4 regions of the Streptomyces sp. NPDC002994 genome follow, and region 4 is predicted to be linked to each of the others. Evidence: riboswitches for the same ligand, from Rfam matches in the RefSeq annotation. Region 4 holds a riboswitch; each other region holds the start of a gene.

Region 1 (4,159 bases), on a different contig from region 4:
CGCCGAAGGGCCTGCTCCGCCTGTCCCCCGAAGGCCTCGCGCACTCCGACGCGCTGGGCCCCGAGCTCTTCTCCAACTCCGTACGGGCCGCCATGGCCGCGTACGAACTGAAGTGAGCCCGGCCATGGACCTCACGATCCTCTACCGCGGCCCCCTCGCTTCCTGCGACTACGACTGCCCGTACTGCCCGTTCGCCAAGCGGCGTGACAGCCGCGAGCAGTTGAGCGCCGACCGCGCCGCGCTGGAGCGCTTCACCGAGTGGGCCGCCGCGCAGACCGGCGACCGCCTCTCCGTCCTCTTCACACCCTGGGGCGAGGGCCTGGTCCGCTCCTGGTACCGCCGCGCCCTGACCGAGCTGTCCCGGCTGCCGCACATCCGGCGCGTCGCCATCCAGACGAACCTGAGCTGCCGCACCGACTGGCTCACCGAAGGCGAAGCCGGCGCCGACCTCGGCACGCTGGCGCTGTGGTGCACGTACCACCCGGGCCAGACACCGTACGACCGCTTCCTCGCCAAGTGCCGCGAACTCACCGCCGGTGGCGTGCGTTTCAGCGTCGGCGTCGTCGGCTTCCCCGAACATCTCGAAGAGGCGCGCAGGCTGCGCGCCGCGCTCCCCTCCGAGGTCTACCTGTGGATCAACGCGGCGGAAGGCCGCACCTACACGGACGAGGAAGCCGGCCACTGGACGGCCCTGGACCCCCTTTTCCCGTACAGCCGCCACCCCCACGCCTCCGCCGGTCTCCCCTGCCGGACCGGCGAGTCGGTGATCTCGGTGGACGGCGAAGGCGGGGTCCGCCGCTGCCACTTCGTGCCCACCGAACTCGGCAATCTCTACGACGGCTCGTACCGCCAGGCACTGCGCCCGCGCGCCTGCCCCCTCGCCGCCTGCGACTGTCACATCGGCTACGTCCACCTGGAGACGCTGCCGCTGTACGACGTGTTCGCGGGCGGCGTTCTGGAGCGCGTACCGGCCGCCACCCGCCTGCCCTCACAGGGGCAGCAGATCGGGCCTCTTCGCCTCGACGTGATCACCTGACGACTCCCCGCGCAGCCGCCGCCCGATCCACGGCACCAAGTGCTCCCGCGCCCACTGGATGTTGTCCCGGCGCGCCTCCAGCGTGCCGCGCGGCGCCTGCGGCGGCCACGCCTGGTCCGGGTCGGCCGGTACGTCGAGCCCGAGCACCTGGGCGGCGCGCAGGGCGACCCGGGTGTGCCCCTCGGGCGAGAGGTGCAGCCGGTCGCCGTCCCAGGCGCGCCTGTCCTGTACGGACTTGAGCGACCACAGGTCGAGCACCGGGCAGTCGTACCGGTCGGCGACCGCCCGTACGTGCGCCGTGTACGTCGCGATCTTGCCCCGCAGATGGCGCAGCACGGGAATGCCGCGCGTGTCGAAGCCGGTGGTCACCATGACGGTGCCCACGGCGTTGGTGAGGTCCGCGACGGCCCGTTCGAAGCGCTCGGCGACGTCGTCGGGGTCGCTGCCCGGCCGGAGGATGTCGTTGCCCCCGGCGCAGAAGCTCACCAGATCGGGTGCCAACTCCTTAGCGCGCGGGACCTGCTCGGCCACGATCTGGTCGAGGAGACGGCCGCGTACGGCGAGGTTGGCGTAGCGGAAGGTGTGCTCGGGGACGCGGTCGTCGAGGAGTACGGCGAGCCGGTCGGCCCAGCCGATGAACGCACCGTCGGGTCCGGGATCTCCGACGCCTTCGGTGAAGCTGTCGCCGATCGCCGCGTACGACCCGATCGTGACTGCATTGAATGATCTCGAATCGTCTGCCACGTCGGCACATCCTTCACTGGAGCGAGTGACCTACGCCACCGTAGGGAGGGGTTGACGCAGCGTGATATATGACACCGGTCAAGATTCACCCAACCCGGAATAGACCGAAAAAGCACGTACGCCCCCTTTTGCCGCCGGATGTGGCAGCGAAAAGGGGGCGTACGAGAGCGTGCAGGCAGATCAGATGGTTCAGATGGTGACGCCGTGGCCGCGCAGGTAGGCCAGCGGGTCGACGTCCGAGCCGTAGCTCGGGCCGGTCCGGATCTCGAAGTGCAGGTGCGGGCCGGTGGAGTTGCCCGTGCTGCCGGAGAGGCCGATCTGGGTGCCGCCGCCGACGCTCTGGCCGGAGGAGACGGACAGCGAGGACAGGTGGGCGTACTGCGAGTAGCGGCCGTCCTCGTGCTTGATGACGACCTCGTTGCCGTACGAGCCGCTCCAGCCCGCGGAGACCACGGTGCCGGCACCGACCGCCTTGACCGGGGTACCGCTGGACGCGGAGAAGTCGACGCCCGTGTGGTAGCCGCTGGACCAGCTGCCGCCGGCCATGCGGTACGGGGTGGTGACGCCCGCGGAGACCGGGGCGGTGAAGCCGGATCCGGTGCTCGGCGCGGCGGCCGCGGGGGCGGCCTTGGGGGCCTCGGCCTTCGGGGCGGCCTTGGGGGCCGCCTTCACGGGGGCGGGCTTCGCCGGAGCGGCCTTCGCCGGGGCGGCGGCCTTCGCGGGGGCAGCGGCCTTCGCACCGATGGTCAGCTTCATGCCGGGCAGGATCAGCGAGGGGTTGCCGCCGACGACCTCACGGTTGTCGTCGTACAGCTTCTGCCAGCCGCCCCGCACGTCCTGCTCGTCGGCGATCTTCGACAGGTAGTCGCCGGAGACCACGGAGTAGGTCTTGGTGCCGGCCTTCTTCGTCGGCGCGGCCTTCTCGGAAGCGGCCGAGGGGGCGGACTTGCCGGCGGACGCGGCGGCCGGGGCCGCCTTCTCCGCGGCGTTCGCACCGGTGGCGGCGATGAGCGGAAGTGCGAGTACGGCCCCGCCCGTTCCGGCGGCGACGAATCCGCGAGTGAGCGAGTTGGACCTCGGGCGGCGGTGCTTACCCTTTGCGGGCATGGAACATTCCTCTCCGGCGCCTACGAGGTGAGCTGTCGGGTTCGGGCTGGAGATGCCCGGCCGCGCTGGTGCGCGACTTAACCCCAAAGCCGGTCCGGACGGGGAACTTCCCCGATGACCGGCGTACTTACCTGGTTCCCCCGCTCCTGCCACGCGTGAGTGAGTGTGAGTGCGGATTCCGGGAGGTGGCAGGATTCGGCGGTCCACCCGGATTGACGGTGACCGTAAGCCGACGCGGCTCTCCCGTACAAGCCAGTCCATTCATTCCGCCATTGCCCCACGAGAATTCATGGAGCAATTCCCGTCACCCTCTGTGGATTACGGATCTTTACGCCCCGCCCGCCAACTGGCATTTCCTCGCAGCGCTTCGCCACGCACCGTCACGAATATGATCCTGCTCACCAGCAGCCCCGCCATTTCCCGTACCCCCATGGGGAGTTACACCGAAATGGTCCGTTTCGCCCTAACTGCCACTTACCTCCCGCACTGCACTGTAAGGGCGTCAAATCCCAGGGCTCACGTCCTCCGCAGCCGGAAGACCGCCGCGTCGAGATCGCCGCGCAGCGCGGTGCGAAGCCCCCGGTGGAGCAGTACGGAACCCCGGTGCACGGCAGAGGTGTCGAGGCAGGCGTACGCCGCAGCCGGGTCCAGCCCGCGCAGACGCAGCGGCGGCTGCTCCTCGCCGTAATGCTGCGCCTGGAGCCAGGCGAGGACGACGGTGTCGTCACCGCGCACGTACTGAACGGCGCTGAGCCCGCCGTCGGGCGCCCGCAGCCGGTACAGCTCGCCGTGCTGCACCACCGGCCTGATCTCCTTGTACAGGTCCACCCACTCGCGCGCCTCGGCGATCTCGTCCTCGCCCCAGCCGGTCAGATCGCCGCCGATGCCGAGCACGCCCGCCATCGCGCTCACGAAGCGGAAGCGCAGCGAGCTGACCCGCCCGTTGAGCTGAGTGTTCGGGCTGTCGGTGACCCACGCGGCCATCGCCCGCGCCGGGTGCAGCTGGCTGAAGCCGTGCTGGATGGCGAGCCGGTCCAGCGGGTCGGTGTTGTCGGACGTCCACACCTGGTCGGTACGGGACAGAATCCCGAGGTCGATCCGGCCGCCGCCGCCCGAGCACGACTCGAAGGCGACGCCGGGATGCGCGGCCCGCAGCCGGTCGAGGAGCGCGTACAGGGCGTGCACGTGCTCGGTCCACAGCCGCTGCGGGTACGGTTCGCCCGGCCAGCCCGCGTCGGTGAAGCAGCGGTTGAAGTCCCACTTCACATAATC
Region 2 (4,159 bases), on a different contig from region 4:
CTACTGCCTCGGTGCGCCGCTGGCGCGGCTCGAAGGGCAGGCGGCGATCGCGACGTTGCTGCGACGCCTGCCGGACTTGCGGCTTGCGGTGGAACCTGACGATTTGCGGTGGCGCGGCGGCCTCATCATGCGCGGACTGCGCACCTTGCCCGTGGAGTTCGACGCCGAAACGAGGTGACGCTACGTCAATTCGAGACCTTCACGTGATCTACGCTGCATCGACTTGTAACAAACGTTCGAGTAGGGCTACGTTCACCGTCAACCTCAGCCGTCACTCGAAAGGCCACCGCATGCGCTCCGGGAACGGTAAGCACCGCCGCCCCCGTCAGGCTCCAGCTCTCGTCGTCGCGGCAGGAGTCGCCGGATCGGCCATCGCCATCCCGCTGCTCGGCGCGACCGGCGCGAACGCTGCCGAAGCCACGACCTGGGACCGAGTCGCCGATTGCGAGAGCGGCGGCATGTGGAGCGCCGACCTCGGTAACGGCTACTACGGCGGGCTTCAGTTCTCCCCGGAGAACTGGCAGAAGTTCGGCGGTACGGCCTACGCGCCGCGCGCCGACCTCGCCAGCCGCTCCCAGCAGATCCAGGTGGCGGAGAAGGTGCTGGCCGACCAGGGACCGCAGGCGTGGCCGAGCTGCGCGCTCATCTCCGGCCTGACGGAGGGTGACGACGCCGCCCCGGATGACGGTGCGACCGCCGAGCCGAAGGACGACACGTCGACCGCGACGCCGGAGAACGCCGAGACCCAGGAGCCGTCCGAGCCGACGACCGAGGCGCCCGCCGGGACCGGCGACGAGAGCGTGAAGGCCGACAAGGCTGACGAGGCTGACAAGGCCGACAAGGCGGACGAAACCGCTGAGCCGACGGCGCCCCCGGTGTCCGAGGACGCCAAGACGTCTGACGACCCCGAGGCCCCCTCCCCCGGGACCGCCTCGCCCACCCCCGAGGAGGGCACCTCCAAGGGCAAGCACCGCGGCGAAGAGGCGCGGGAAGCCGACAGCGCCGTATCCGGTGATCCGGGCATCGGGCGCGAATCGGGCCGCCACGCCTCCCGAGGTGACGGATCGACACGTGACGCCGCCAACGCCGACGGCGAGTACACCGTCCGCGCCGGTGACAACCTCTGGGCCATCGCCGACGCGCACGACGTGAGCGGCGGCTGGGCCGCGCTCTATGCCGCGAACGAGAAGACCGTCGGCTCCGACCCGGACCTCATCGTCCCTGGCCAGAGCCTCGATCTGGGCTGATTTCGGGGGGTAGTTCGGGCCGCTATGTCCAGTTTGGCATAAGTGAGACAAGGGTCTCTTTGCCTCAACTGGTGGGCGCGGCCCGGACGATCCGCCCGTTCCTCCCCTGACCTGCGCGAATGTGGGTCAGGTAAGGGCAGGGAAGGGCGATATCTCCCTGATGTGCGTCTTTGAACATCAAGGGCTCATGTGTTTACCGTCAGACCGCTCGCCACCGCGGGCCCCGTCGACCGTCACGCCGAATCCTGCCGGCGGCCGGGGGGAACTGACGCGTAAAGCGCCGTAGGCAGGAGCGGGGGACCCAGGTAGGCGCCGGGCCCGGACGTCGAAAGACGAACGGAACCGGCTTGGGGTAAAGCCGCGCGACGCAGGTCGTCGTGCGGCCGGGCACTCACTTGGCCCGAACCCGACAGCTCACCTCGTAGGCGTCGGTGAGGAGATGTCGCATGCTGTTTTCCAGCAAGGCCAAGCACCGTGCCCCGTCCAAGGCCATGCGTTTCGCCGCGTTCGCCGGTATCACCGGCGCCGCTGTCGCCGTCCCGCTGATGGGCGCGACCTCGGCCTCCGCCGCTTCCGTCGAGACCTGGGACGCTGTCGCCCAGTGCGAGTCCGGCGGCAACTGGTCCATCAACACGGGCAACGGCTACTACGGCGGCCTGCAGTTCTCCGCGTCCAGCTGGGCCGCGGCCGGTGGCACGCAGTACGCCCCGACCGCCGACAAGGCGTCCAAGGCGCAGCAGATCGCCACCGCCGAGAAGCTCCTCGACATGCAGGGCCCGGGCGCCTGGGCCTGCGCCGGTGCCGGCGGCCTGACCAACGACGGTGTCGACCCGGGTGTCGACACCTCCGGTTCCACGGAGAAGAAGCAGGAGCAGGCCGCCCCGCGCGCCGCCGAGCAGCCCGCCTCGCGCAGCGAGGTCCGCTCCGAGCCCAAGGCCGAGCCCAAGGCCGAGACCGCGAAGCCCGCCGCGCCCGCCGAGATCAAGAAGGGTGACGGCGAGTACAAGGTCAAGTCCGGCGACACCCTCGGCAAGATCGCCGACGCGAAGAAGGTCAAGGGCGGCTGGGAGAAGCTCTTCGAGCTGAACAAGGACATCGTCAGCGACGCCGATGTCATCTACCCGGGCCAGCAGCTGCACCTGAGCTGACCCGGCGACACCCCCACACCACCCCGGCCCGGCGCGCTCCCCCCGTACGCGCCGGGCCGGGGTTCTGCCGTACTGACCAGAAGAGTTACGTCCGCTATTGCGGGTATTCGGACCTCTTCTTGTCCCACGGGGCGGGCGAACGGCCGACCGATGCCCCCGAGCCGGTTAGGCTCTTGTCGCAAGGCCAAAGTGACCCTGCACCCCTAGCGTCACATCCCAGAAGGAGATGCTCGTGCCGTCCATCGACGTCGTCGTAGCCCGGGAAATCCTGGACTCCCGAGGCAACCCCACGGTCGAGGTCGAGGTCGGCCTCGACGACGGCAGCACCGGTCGTGCTGCTGTTCCGTCCGGTGCCTCCACCGGAGCGTTCGAGGCCATTGAGCTTCGCGACGGTGACCCGAACCGCTACCAGGGCAAGGGTGTCGAGAAGGCCGTCCTCGCCGTCATCGAGCAGATCGGCCCGGAGCTCGTCGGTTACGACGCCACCGAGCAGCGCCTGATCGACCAGGCCATGTTCGACCTGGACGCCACCGAGAACAAGGCCTCCCTCGGCGCCAACGCCATCCTCGGCGTCTCCCTCGCCGTCGCGCACGCCGCCTCCGAGGCGTCGGACCTGCCGCTCTTCCGCTACCTCGGCGGCCCGAACGCGCACCTGCTGCCCGTTCCGATGATGAACATCCTCAACGGTGGGTCGCACGCCGACTCCAACGTCGACATCCAGGAGTTCATGATCGCGCCGATCGGCGCCGAGTCGTTCTCCGAGGCCCTGCGCTGGGGCACGGAGGTCTACCACACCCTCAAGTCCGTCCTGAAGACCAAGGGCCTGTCCACCGGCCTCGGCGACGAGGGCGGCTTCGCCCCGAACCTGGACTCCAACCGCGCCGCGCTCGACCTCATCCTCGAGGCCATCCAGCAGGCCGGCTACATCCCGGGCGAGCAGATCGCGCTCGCGCTCGACGTCGCCGCGTCCGAGTTCTACAAGGACGGCTCGTACGAGTTCGAGGGCAAGTCCCGCTCGGCCGCCGAGATGACGGAGTACTACGAGGAGCTCGTGGCGGCGTACCCGCTCGTCTCCATCGAGGACCCGCTCTTCGAGGACGACTGGGCCGGCTGGAAGGTCCTCACCGACAAGCTGGGCGCCAAGGTCCAGATCGTCGGCGACGACCTCTTCGTCACCAACCCGGAGCGCCTGGCCCGCGGCATCGAGGAAGGCGCCGCCAACTCGCTGCTCGTGAAGGTCAACCAGATCGGTTCGCTGACCGAGACCCTGGACGCCGTCGAGCTCGCGCAGCGCAACGGCTTCAAGTGCATGATGTCGCACCGCTCCGGTGAGACCGAGGACGTCACCATCGCCGACCTCGCCGTCGCCACCAACTGCGGCCAGATCAAGACCGGCGCCCCGGCCCGCTCCGAGCGCGTCGCCAAGTACAACCAGCTGCTGCGCATCGAGGAGATCCTCGACGACGCGGCGGTGTACGCGGGTCGTTCCGCCTTCCCCCGCTTTAAGGGATAAGCACAGCAAGGGCTGACAGCAAGCCCTGACACCACAGCACAGCCAGTCGTACGTACGTCCCCGGCCGCGGTCCCGTACCGTGTCCGGGGACGTACGTGCGTAACGGCAGGGGAGGCGGGATACATGGCCGGGAAGGACCGGGACCGGTTCTCCACTGCGACCAGGATTCGGCTGCTCGGCGAGCAGACCGCCGCCCGTGTCTACCGCTCGCAGACCCGCCGTCAGGCCCGCCGCTCCCGGCTCACCGGCCG
Region 3 (4,159 bases), on a different contig from region 4:
CGCGAGTCCGACGCCGCCGACCTGGCCCTCACCGTCCTCGGCGGTGGCGAGTCCTCCCGGCTGCACAACCGCCTCGTCCGCCGCGACCGGACGGCCGTCGCCGCCGGCTTCGGACTGCTGCGCCTCGCCGGCGCCCCCTCGCTCGGCTGGCTCGACGTGAAGACGTCGGCCGGCGTCGAGGTGCCCGACATCGAGCGCGCCGTCGACGAGGAGCTGGCCCGCTTCGCCGCCGAGGGCCCCACGCCCGAGGAGATGGAGCGCGCGCAGGCCCAGTTGGAGCGCGAGTGGCTGGACCGGCTCGGTACGGTCGCGGGCCGCGCCGACGAACTGTGCCGGTACGCCGTCCTGTTCGGCGACCCGCAGCTCGCCCTGTCCGCCGTCAAGCGTGTCCTGGACATCACGGCGGAGGAGGTCCAGGCGGTCGCCAAGGCCAGGCTCCGCCCGGACAACCGCGCGGTCCTGGTGTACGAGCCCACGCACTCCGACAGCGCCGAAGCCGCAGCCGACGACACCACCGACGCCGCCGGCGAGACCGGAACGCAGGAAGGGGCGGACAAGTGACCGACACCGCAGCCGTCAGCATGAAGTTCCACCCGCAGCCGCAGGGGGGCACCCCCACGCCGTGGGCCTTCCCCGCCCCCGAGCGCGGCGCCCTGCCCAACGGCCTGACCGTGCTGCGCTGCCACCGCCCCGGTCAGCAGGTCGTGGCCGTCGAGGTCTTCCTCGCCGCCCCCCTGGAGGCCGAGCCCACGGGCCTGGACGGCGTGGCCACGATCATGGCGCGGGCCTTCTCCGAGGGCACCGACAAGCACTCCGCCGAGGAGTTCGCCGCCGAGCTGGAGCGCTGCGGCGCCACACTCGACGCGTACGCCGACCATCCGGGCGTCCGGGTCTCCCTCGAGGTCCCCGTCTCCCGGCTGCCCAAGGCGCTCGGCCTGCTCGCCGACGCGCTGCGGGCGCCCGGCTTCACGGACAGCGAGATCGAGCGCCTGGTGGCCAACCGGCTCGACGAGATCCCGCACGAGACGGCCAACCCGTCCCGCCGCGCGGCCAAGCAGCTCTCCAAGGAGCTGTTCCCGGCGACCTCGCGCATGTCGCGGCCGCGCCAGGGCACCGAGGAGACGGTGGAGCGTATCGACTCCGCCGCTGTGAAGAGCTTCTACGCGGCGCACGTGCGTCCCGCGACCGCCACCGCGGTGGTCGTCGGCGACCTCGAAGGCACCGACCTGGACGCGATCCTGGCCGACACCCTGGGCGCCTGGAAGGGTGACACGGCCGAGCCCCGCCCCGTGCCGCCGGTGACGGCCGACGACACGGGCCGTGTGGTCATCGTGGACCGGCCCGGCGCGGTCCAGACGCAGCTGCTCATCGGCCGGATCGGCCCCGACCGGCATGACCGTGTCTGGCCCGCCCAGGTCCTCGGCACGTACTGCCTGGGTGGCACCCTCACCTCCCGCCTGGACCGCGTCCTGCGCGAGGAGAAGGGCTACACGTACGGCGTGCGCGCCTTCGGCCAGGTGCTGCGCTCCTCGGCCGACGGTACGGGCGCCTCGATGCTGGCGATCAGTGGCTCGGTGGACACGGAGTCCACCGGACCGGCGCTCGATGACCTCTGGAAGGTGCTGCGCACCCTCGCGGCCGAGGGCCTCACCGACGCCGAGCGCGATGTCGCCGTACAGAACCTGGTGGGTGTCGCGCCGCTCAAGTACGAGACGGCGGCGGCCGTCGCCGGCACGCTCGCCGACCAGGTCGAGCAGCACCTGCCGGACGACTTCCAGGCCCAGATGTACGCCCGCCTCGCCGAGACGGGCACCGTGGAGGCCACCGCGGCGGTCGTCAACGCCTTCCCCGAGGACCGGCTGGTCACGATCCTCGTCGGCGACGCTTCGCAGATCGAGGAGCCCGTCAGGGCGCTCGGCATCGGCGACGTGACGGTGGTCGCAGGCTGACGCGTGGTCGGCGACTGACCGCGTTACACCCCAAAGCGGGAGATTGAGGGACCCCGGCGGCCGAAAGGCTGCCGGGGTCCTTCCTGTATGTCCGGTTTGTTGTGGAGGTTGCCTGTCTGGCCTGTGGGGTGCGTTACAAAACGCCGTGTCTGTTTGGTGATTAAAAGATGTGCCGCTTAGCGTCTGTCCGGCTGTCCGTCAGCAGTGAGCCGCATCCGCGGCACCGGGCAGCCATCGCCGAGTCCCCGTCAGGCGCGAGCCTGGGGAGCCGGGGACCCAATCAGTCCCTGGGGTGAATCGGACGTCCTGCGTGCGTACGTACGACAGGCGTCCGTAGGAGACCTTCCTGCTCCGAACCCGTCAGCTAACCCGGTAGGCGAGAAGGAAGGAAAGGATCAGCCACTCCATGGCGTTCACCCGTGCCACCGGGAAGCACCGTCGTCCGAGCCGCCTGACGCGCAGAAGCGCGAACATGGCGGGCGTCGCCGCCCTCGCGACGACCGGCGTCATCGGAGGCCTGGCCTCTCCGGCTCTCGCCGCCGGATCGGCCCTCTCCGTCGAGGACACCGGCCTCACCCAGGCCATCGTCATCGGCGACTCCCTCGCCGACCAGATCGCCGCTCAGGCCGAGAAGCAGCAGCAGGCCGCCGACAAGGCGGAGGCCGAGCGCAAGGCGGAGGTCAAGCGCAAGGCGGAAGCCAAGCGCAAGGCGGAGGCCAAAGCCAAGGCCGAGGCCGAGGCGCGCGCCAAGAAGGAGCGCGAGGAGCGTGCGGCCAAGGAGCGCGCCGCCCGTGAGGCGGAGCGCAAGCGCCTGGGTGGCTACACCCTCCCGGTCGCCGGCTCCTTCGTGACCACCGGCTACAAGACCGGCGGTAACCTCTGGTCCTCCGGCAGCCACTCCGGCGTCGACTTCCGCGCCGCGTCCGGCAGTTCCGTCGTCTCCGTCGGTGCGGGCACCGTCGTCGAGGCCGGCTGGGGCGGGGCGTACGGCAACAACATCGTCATCCGGATGAACGACGGCACGTACACGCAGTACGGCCACCTGTCGTCCCTCGGCGTCTCCGTCGGCCAGAGCGTCGCCTCCGGCCAGCAGATAGGCCTCTCGGGCTCGACCGGCAACTCGACCGGCCCGCACCTGCACTTCGAGGCCCGCACGTCGCCCGAGTACGGCTCGGACATGGACCCGGTCGGGTACCTGCGCGCGCACGGCGTGAACGTCTGACGGCTCGGTCGCCCGTTCGTCGTCCAGAAGGCCCCGGCTCCCCGCCGGGGCCTTGTGCATGTCCAAAAGCCGTCCATGGATTCCCGCCCCCCGTCGGAAATTGCGGAATGCTGCAATAGAGTCGCCGAACAAGCGTCGATCGACCGCGTTTCGCGGGGATTAAGGCGGAGGTTCGGTCATGCGCATTCCCGCGCAATCGGTATGCACGGCAATCCGTGACGACATCGTTTCCGGTGTCTTCGCGCGGGGCAGCCGGCTCACCGAAGAGCTGCTGGCGCGCCGTTACGGTGTCTCGCGCGTCCCGGTGCGCGAGGCTCTGCGCACACTGGAGTCCGAGGGGTTCGTCACCACCCGCCGGCACGCGGGCGCCTGCGTGGCCGAGCCCACCGAGCAGGAGGCCGCCGACCTCCTGGAGGTCCGGACACTGCTGGAGCCGCTGAGCGCGGCCCGCGCCGCCCAGCGGCGCACCGAGGCGCACCTCAAGGTGCTGCGCGGCCTGGTCAGGCTCGGCCAGGAGCGGGCCCGCCGGGGCGAGGGCGAGGATCTGCGCTCGCTGGGCACCTGGTTTCACGAGACGCTCGCCCAGGCGTCGGGCAGCCCCGGCCTCACGGCCCTGCTCACCCAGCTCAGGCACAAGATCGCCTGGATGTACGCCGTCGAGCAGCACGCCCGCCCCGCCGAGGCCTGGGCCGAACACGCCGCGATCGTCGACGCCGTGGCGCGCGGTGACGTGGAACGGGCCCGGTCGCTGACGGCCCTGCACGCCGAACGGGCCGTGGCCGCGCATCGGTTGCGACGCCCCGGCCCGGAGCGTGAACGAGGGCGCGAGCGGGAGCGTGAACGGGAGCGCGGGCAAGGGCGCGTGAGGACTTCGCAACATGCCGTAAACACCGTGAGTGGCCGCCATTAACAGCCGCGCCGTATACAAAGAGGGCGAATTGGCGGGGGCTTATTTCTGCTGCCCGCATTTTGCGGCGTACAGCTCCGC
Region 4 (4,159 bases):
TACGCGTTCCCGGCGGGCGCCACGCTGCTGCTCTACACGGACGGCCTGTCCGAGGCGCGCAATGCCGCGGGTGTCTTCTACGATCCCGCCGCGCGGCTGCGCGGGCGGATCTTCCCGGGGCCCGAGGAACTGCTGGACGCGCTCACCGACGACGTACGGCGGCACACGGCCGGAGCCGCCACGGACGACATGGCCCTGCTCGCGGTCGGGCGGCCCGCCGAGGGGCAGCAGGACCGCCGCAGGACCGTGAGCCTGGTCAGGCGGGCCCATGCCCACCGTCTGCCGGACGGCCGAACCAGTGCAGGCTCTGGCCGTGCGGGGCCGTGAAGGCGACCGCGCGCTCGTCGATGGCGAGGGTGAGCAGGTGCTCGTCGTCGGGGGCGGGCGCGTCGAGCCAAGGGAGCACGGTGTGGTGCTCGTTGGAGATCCAGTGGCCCGGCAGTGCGCGCACGAGCGCGGCGAACTCCTCGCGGCGGGCGAGCGGCAGGTACGTCAGTACGGCGGTGTGGAAGACGACCAGAGTCGCGTCCGCCGGGGCCTCGGCGGCCAGCGCCGGGAGTTGGTCGACGAGGTCGCCGCGGACGATGCGCGGGCGGGGCGCCGTACGTACGGCCTCGATGGCGGCGAGCTGCTGCCGGGGGCGGTCCACCTGGCCGGGCCAGATCAGTGACTGGAGCCAGCGGACGTCGTCCTCGTCGGTGGTGTCGAGCGGGTTGAGATCGATGCCTGCCCGCCATGCGATGTCGGGGAGCGCGGTGGGGAGGGGCGCGGGGCCCTCCGTACGGCAGTCGAAGGTGACGGGGGAGGTGCCCAGGGTGGCGCCGCCGTTGTAGCGGTAGGCGTAGCGGTCGGGGTGGAGGCACAGACCGGCGGAGGCTCCGACCTCGATGAGGGCGAGCGGCTGGGGGAGCGCGGCGAGGAGGGGCAGGAGGGTGGCGCAGCGGGCGGGCTCGTTGGTCTGGGTGAAGCGGGCCAGCATGACTTCGCGTACGTCGTCCCAGTGGGCCAGGGTCCAGGCGCGGAAGGGCGCCCACCGGTCGTACGGGCCACCGAGGAAACGGACGGCGGCGAGGAGGAGATTGGGCTGCTGCTTGTTGCCGGGCGGCAGGGCGGCGATGAGGGCGCAGAGGTCCTGGTCCTCGCTGATGCGGGCGGTGAGTTCGGCGTAGGCGGGAGAAACGCCGCGCGCCTGCTGCTGGGAGAACTCGCGGTAGCGATCGGCGACCGACTGCGTGCTGTTGAAAACCATGTGCCGAAGCTAGCGCCCCATCCGGCGCCGCGACCGTGCGTAATCGCGATATGCCCCTCCGCATAACAATTGACGAACCGTCATGGTGGAGATGTTTCCTGAGGGGCGGTCAACTCGTCCGGCTGTGGGCGTTTGTGTCCTGGTTGGTTCAGGCCAATGCCCTTAACGATCAACAGGAACAGCTTGGAAAGCATGCCCGGTGTCTATTAACGTTCGATAACGCAGCGCGGTCGTCCCAGTCGTCGCAAGAGACGGCACCGTGCGCACGCGCCGAATTCCGCAAGGGAACCGGGGAACCATGTTCCTTGGGGTGAATCGGGTCATTTCGTACCAACGAAGCGGCCCGTAGGAGACCTTCCTGCTCCGAACCCGTCAGCTAACCCGGTAGGCGAGAAGGAAGGAAAGGAGCACGCCTCCGTGGCGTCCAACAGTCCTGCCCCCCAGGCGACCCTGCCCCCTTACGGGGTACCCCGCGACAGTGAGAATCACGTCGGCGGGGAAGAAACTTGGGAAGAGTGGAATCCCACTGAGGAATCCGTCCGGCCCGTACGCGGCCGCCACCGCGTCGCCAAGCAGCGCGGCGGACTCGGTCGCAGCTCCACGGTTCTCGGCGTCGGCGTCATAGCCGCGGTCGGCGCGGGCGGCATCGCCACCGCGCAGGACAAGCCGGCCATCTCGATCTCCCTCCCCGACCTTCCCGACTCGTTTACGGACTCGCTGCCCGACGCCAAGTCCCTTCCCGGCGTCGGGTCTTTCATGTCCGACGACTCCGGATCGGGTTCGCGGGCGGGCACCCCGGGCGAAGCGGTCCTGGCCGCCGCCCCCCTCACCACCGCGGGCGTCACCACCGCCGACGCGCAGCAGGGCACCACCGACGCGGGCGAGGCGCTGCGCGCCCGCATCCTCCAGCAGGCCGAGCAGCAGCAGGCCGCCGCCGACGCCGAGGTGAAGCTGGCCGCCGAGAAGGAGGCCGCCGAGAAGGCCGCGGCCGAGGCGAAGCAGCAGCAGAGCGCGGCGGAGGCCAAGGCAGCCGAGGAGAAGCGCGAGGCCGAGGAGAAGAAGCGGCAGGCGGAGGAAGAGGCCGCGCGCAAGGCGGAGGAGGAGCGGCTGGCCAAGCTCGCCGCCAGCTACTCGCTGCCCACCTCGTCGTACACGCTCACCTCCACCTACGGCCAGTCCGGCTCGATGTGGTCCTCCGGCCAGCACACCGGCCTCGACTTCGCCGCCCCGACGGGCACGCCGGTCAAGGCCGTGCACGGCGGCACGATCAAGTCCGCGGGCTGGTCGGGCTCGTACGGCTACCGCATCGTCCTGGAGCTCCCGGACGGTACGGAGGTCTGGTACTGCCACCTCTCCTCGATGACCGTCACGTCCGGCGATGTCGGTACGGGCGAGGTCATCGGCCGCGTGGGCGCCACCGGCAATGTGACGGGGCCGCACCTGCACCTCGAGGTGCACACGCCCGGCGGCGCGGGCGTCGACCCGGCGGCGTGGCTGCGCGGCAAGGGTCTTTCCGTCTGACGGCAACCTCCGCAGTCCCCGGCAGTCCTGGCGCACGCCCCCCGAGCCAGGGCTGCCGGTCTGTGTGTACGGCGCAAGTCCCCAGCCCCAGTTCGGGAAGGGGCGGGTAGGGAAAAGCGCCGCAGGCACCGACCAACGGCCGCCTCCGTCTGAGACCCGCTACTGCTGCCGGTACGGGTTGTACGCGGCGTAGTTCCGGTGCGGTGCGGGGTGCTGGGAGGGCGGCGGCCCGTACCCGTACGGCTGCCACGGTGGCTGCCACGGCGGCGGTGTCCGCAACCGCCCCGTCGCCCGCGCCGCGTACTCCAGGGCCGGTCCCGCCACCTCCCTGCGCTGCCACAGGTGGTGCAGCAGCTCCTGTTCGCGCGCCGTGAAGTCCGGGCCCACCGTGCCGCGGTGTGCCCGGTGGCGCAGGAAGGCGAGGGATGTGGCGAAGGCCTCGTACTCGGCGACGGCCCGGGCGGCGGCGCGGCCTCCGGGGGCACCTGCTCCGTGCGCATGTGCTCCGTGCGTACGGGCCGCCGCGTCCCGCGCCAGCGAGCGGGCCCGCATGGAGGAGAGCGCGAGCGGCTCGCCGGGCAGCAGCCAGCCGGCGGCGGCATAGGCGGGCAGCTCGGCGGCTATCGTGCCCAGCTCGCGCTGGCGCGTCCAGACCACCAGCCAGGTCAGCAGCGCGAAGGCGGGGACCATGAAGCAGGCGTACACGAGGTAGAAGCCGTACCCCCCGAAGACCGCCGAACCGTTCCACAGGGCGTGCATGCCCATGGCGAACACCAGGCCGAGCAGCGGCAGCGCGATGCGCCGCCACCGCCCCCGGCGGCGCGGCGGCGCGAGCGCGGCGAGCCCGAAGCCGATGCCTGTCAGCACCGTGAACAGCGGGTGCGCGAACGGCGACATCACTATGCGTACGAAGAAGGTCGCCGCGGTCACCGACGCGAGGCCGGAGGCGCCTGCTTCCTGGTCCTCGCCGAAGGCGTTGCCGAGATAGAGGATGTTCTCGGTGAAGGCGAAGCCGGTCGCCGTGAACCCGGCGACGACCACTCCGTCCACGATCCCCGTGAAGTCCCGTCTGCGGAAGAGGAAGATCAGCAGCACGGCCGCCGCCTTCGCGCTCTCCTCGACGACCGGGGCTATCACCGTCGCGCCGAGGGATTCGGCCCCCGCCGGGTCGGCGGTGGCCGTGGCTATCCAGCGGGTCGCGAAACTGTTCGCGATGATCGCGACGAGGGCGGCGGCGAACGCGCCCCAGGCGAAGGCGAAGACGAGGTTCCGCCAGGGCTCGGGCTCCACCCGGTCCAGCCAGCGGAACGCCGCGAGCAGGAGCGGCACCGGCAGCACCGCGAGCCCCAGCCCGACCAGGAAGCCATGCGTGCCGGTCTGGTCGCGGAC

Evidence for each region. A riboswitch is a leader RNA that binds a small molecule or an ion and turns the genes downstream of it on or off. The one in region 4 is predicted to bind cyclic di-AMP.
Region 1: it holds a riboswitch for cyclic di-AMP, as region 4 does, so the genes downstream of both, ABZX79_RS28055 (LysM peptidoglycan-binding domain-containing M23 family metallopeptidase) here and ABZX79_RS15220 (M23 family metallopeptidase) in region 4, are expected to answer to the same signal.
Region 2: it holds a riboswitch for cyclic di-AMP, as region 4 does, so the genes downstream of both, ABZX79_RS16570 (transglycosylase family protein) here and ABZX79_RS15220 (M23 family metallopeptidase) in region 4, are expected to answer to the same signal.
Region 3: it holds a riboswitch for cyclic di-AMP, as region 4 does, so the genes downstream of both, ABZX79_RS29385 (M23 family metallopeptidase) here and ABZX79_RS15220 (M23 family metallopeptidase) in region 4, are expected to answer to the same signal.

The regions. Positions count from the first base shown of each region.
Region 1 covers NZ_JBEXNQ010000024.1:47,840-51,998, forward strand. Annotated here, with positions in the region: gene ABZX79_RS28040 (STM4012 family radical SAM protein) at 1-116, shown strand, start outside; gene ABZX79_RS28045 (STM4011 family radical SAM protein) at 125-1,036, shown strand; gene ABZX79_RS28050 (SGNH/GDSL hydrolase family protein) at 989-1,780, opposite strand; gene ABZX79_RS28055 (LysM peptidoglycan-binding domain-containing M23 family metallopeptidase) at 1,970-2,887, opposite strand; cyclic di-AMP (ydaO/yuaA leader) riboswitch at 2,890-3,063, opposite strand; gene ABZX79_RS28060 (alpha-galactosidase) at 3,404-4,159, opposite strand, start outside.
Region 2 covers NZ_JBEXNQ010000011.1:22,771-26,929, reverse strand. Annotated here, with positions in the region: gene ABZX79_RS16580 (cytochrome P450) at 1-178, shown strand, start outside; gene ABZX79_RS16575 (transglycosylase family protein) at 291-1,247, shown strand; cyclic di-AMP (ydaO/yuaA leader) riboswitch at 1,516-1,690, shown strand; gene ABZX79_RS16570 (transglycosylase family protein) at 1,694-2,395, shown strand; gene eno (phosphopyruvate hydratase) at 2,622-3,908, shown strand; gene ABZX79_RS16560 (septum formation initiator family protein) at 4,032-4,159, shown strand, end outside.
Region 3 covers NZ_JBEXNQ010000026.1:109,535-113,693, forward strand. Annotated here, with positions in the region: gene ABZX79_RS29375 (pitrilysin family protein) at 1-561, shown strand, start outside; gene ABZX79_RS29380 (pitrilysin family protein) at 582-1,949, shown strand; cyclic di-AMP (ydaO/yuaA leader) riboswitch at 2,175-2,343, shown strand; gene ABZX79_RS29385 (M23 family metallopeptidase) at 2,356-3,171, shown strand; gene ABZX79_RS29390 (GntR family transcriptional regulator) at 3,350-4,081, shown strand.
Region 4 covers NZ_JBEXNQ010000009.1:269,632-273,790, forward strand. Annotated here, with positions in the region: gene ABZX79_RS15210 (PP2C family protein-serine/threonine phosphatase) at 1-327, shown strand, start outside; gene ABZX79_RS15215 (DUF2332 domain-containing protein) at 257-1,249, opposite strand; cyclic di-AMP (ydaO/yuaA leader) riboswitch at 1,508-1,655, shown strand; gene ABZX79_RS15220 (M23 family metallopeptidase) at 1,700-2,770, shown strand; gene ABZX79_RS15225 (PrsW family intramembrane metalloprotease) at 2,930-4,159, opposite strand, start outside.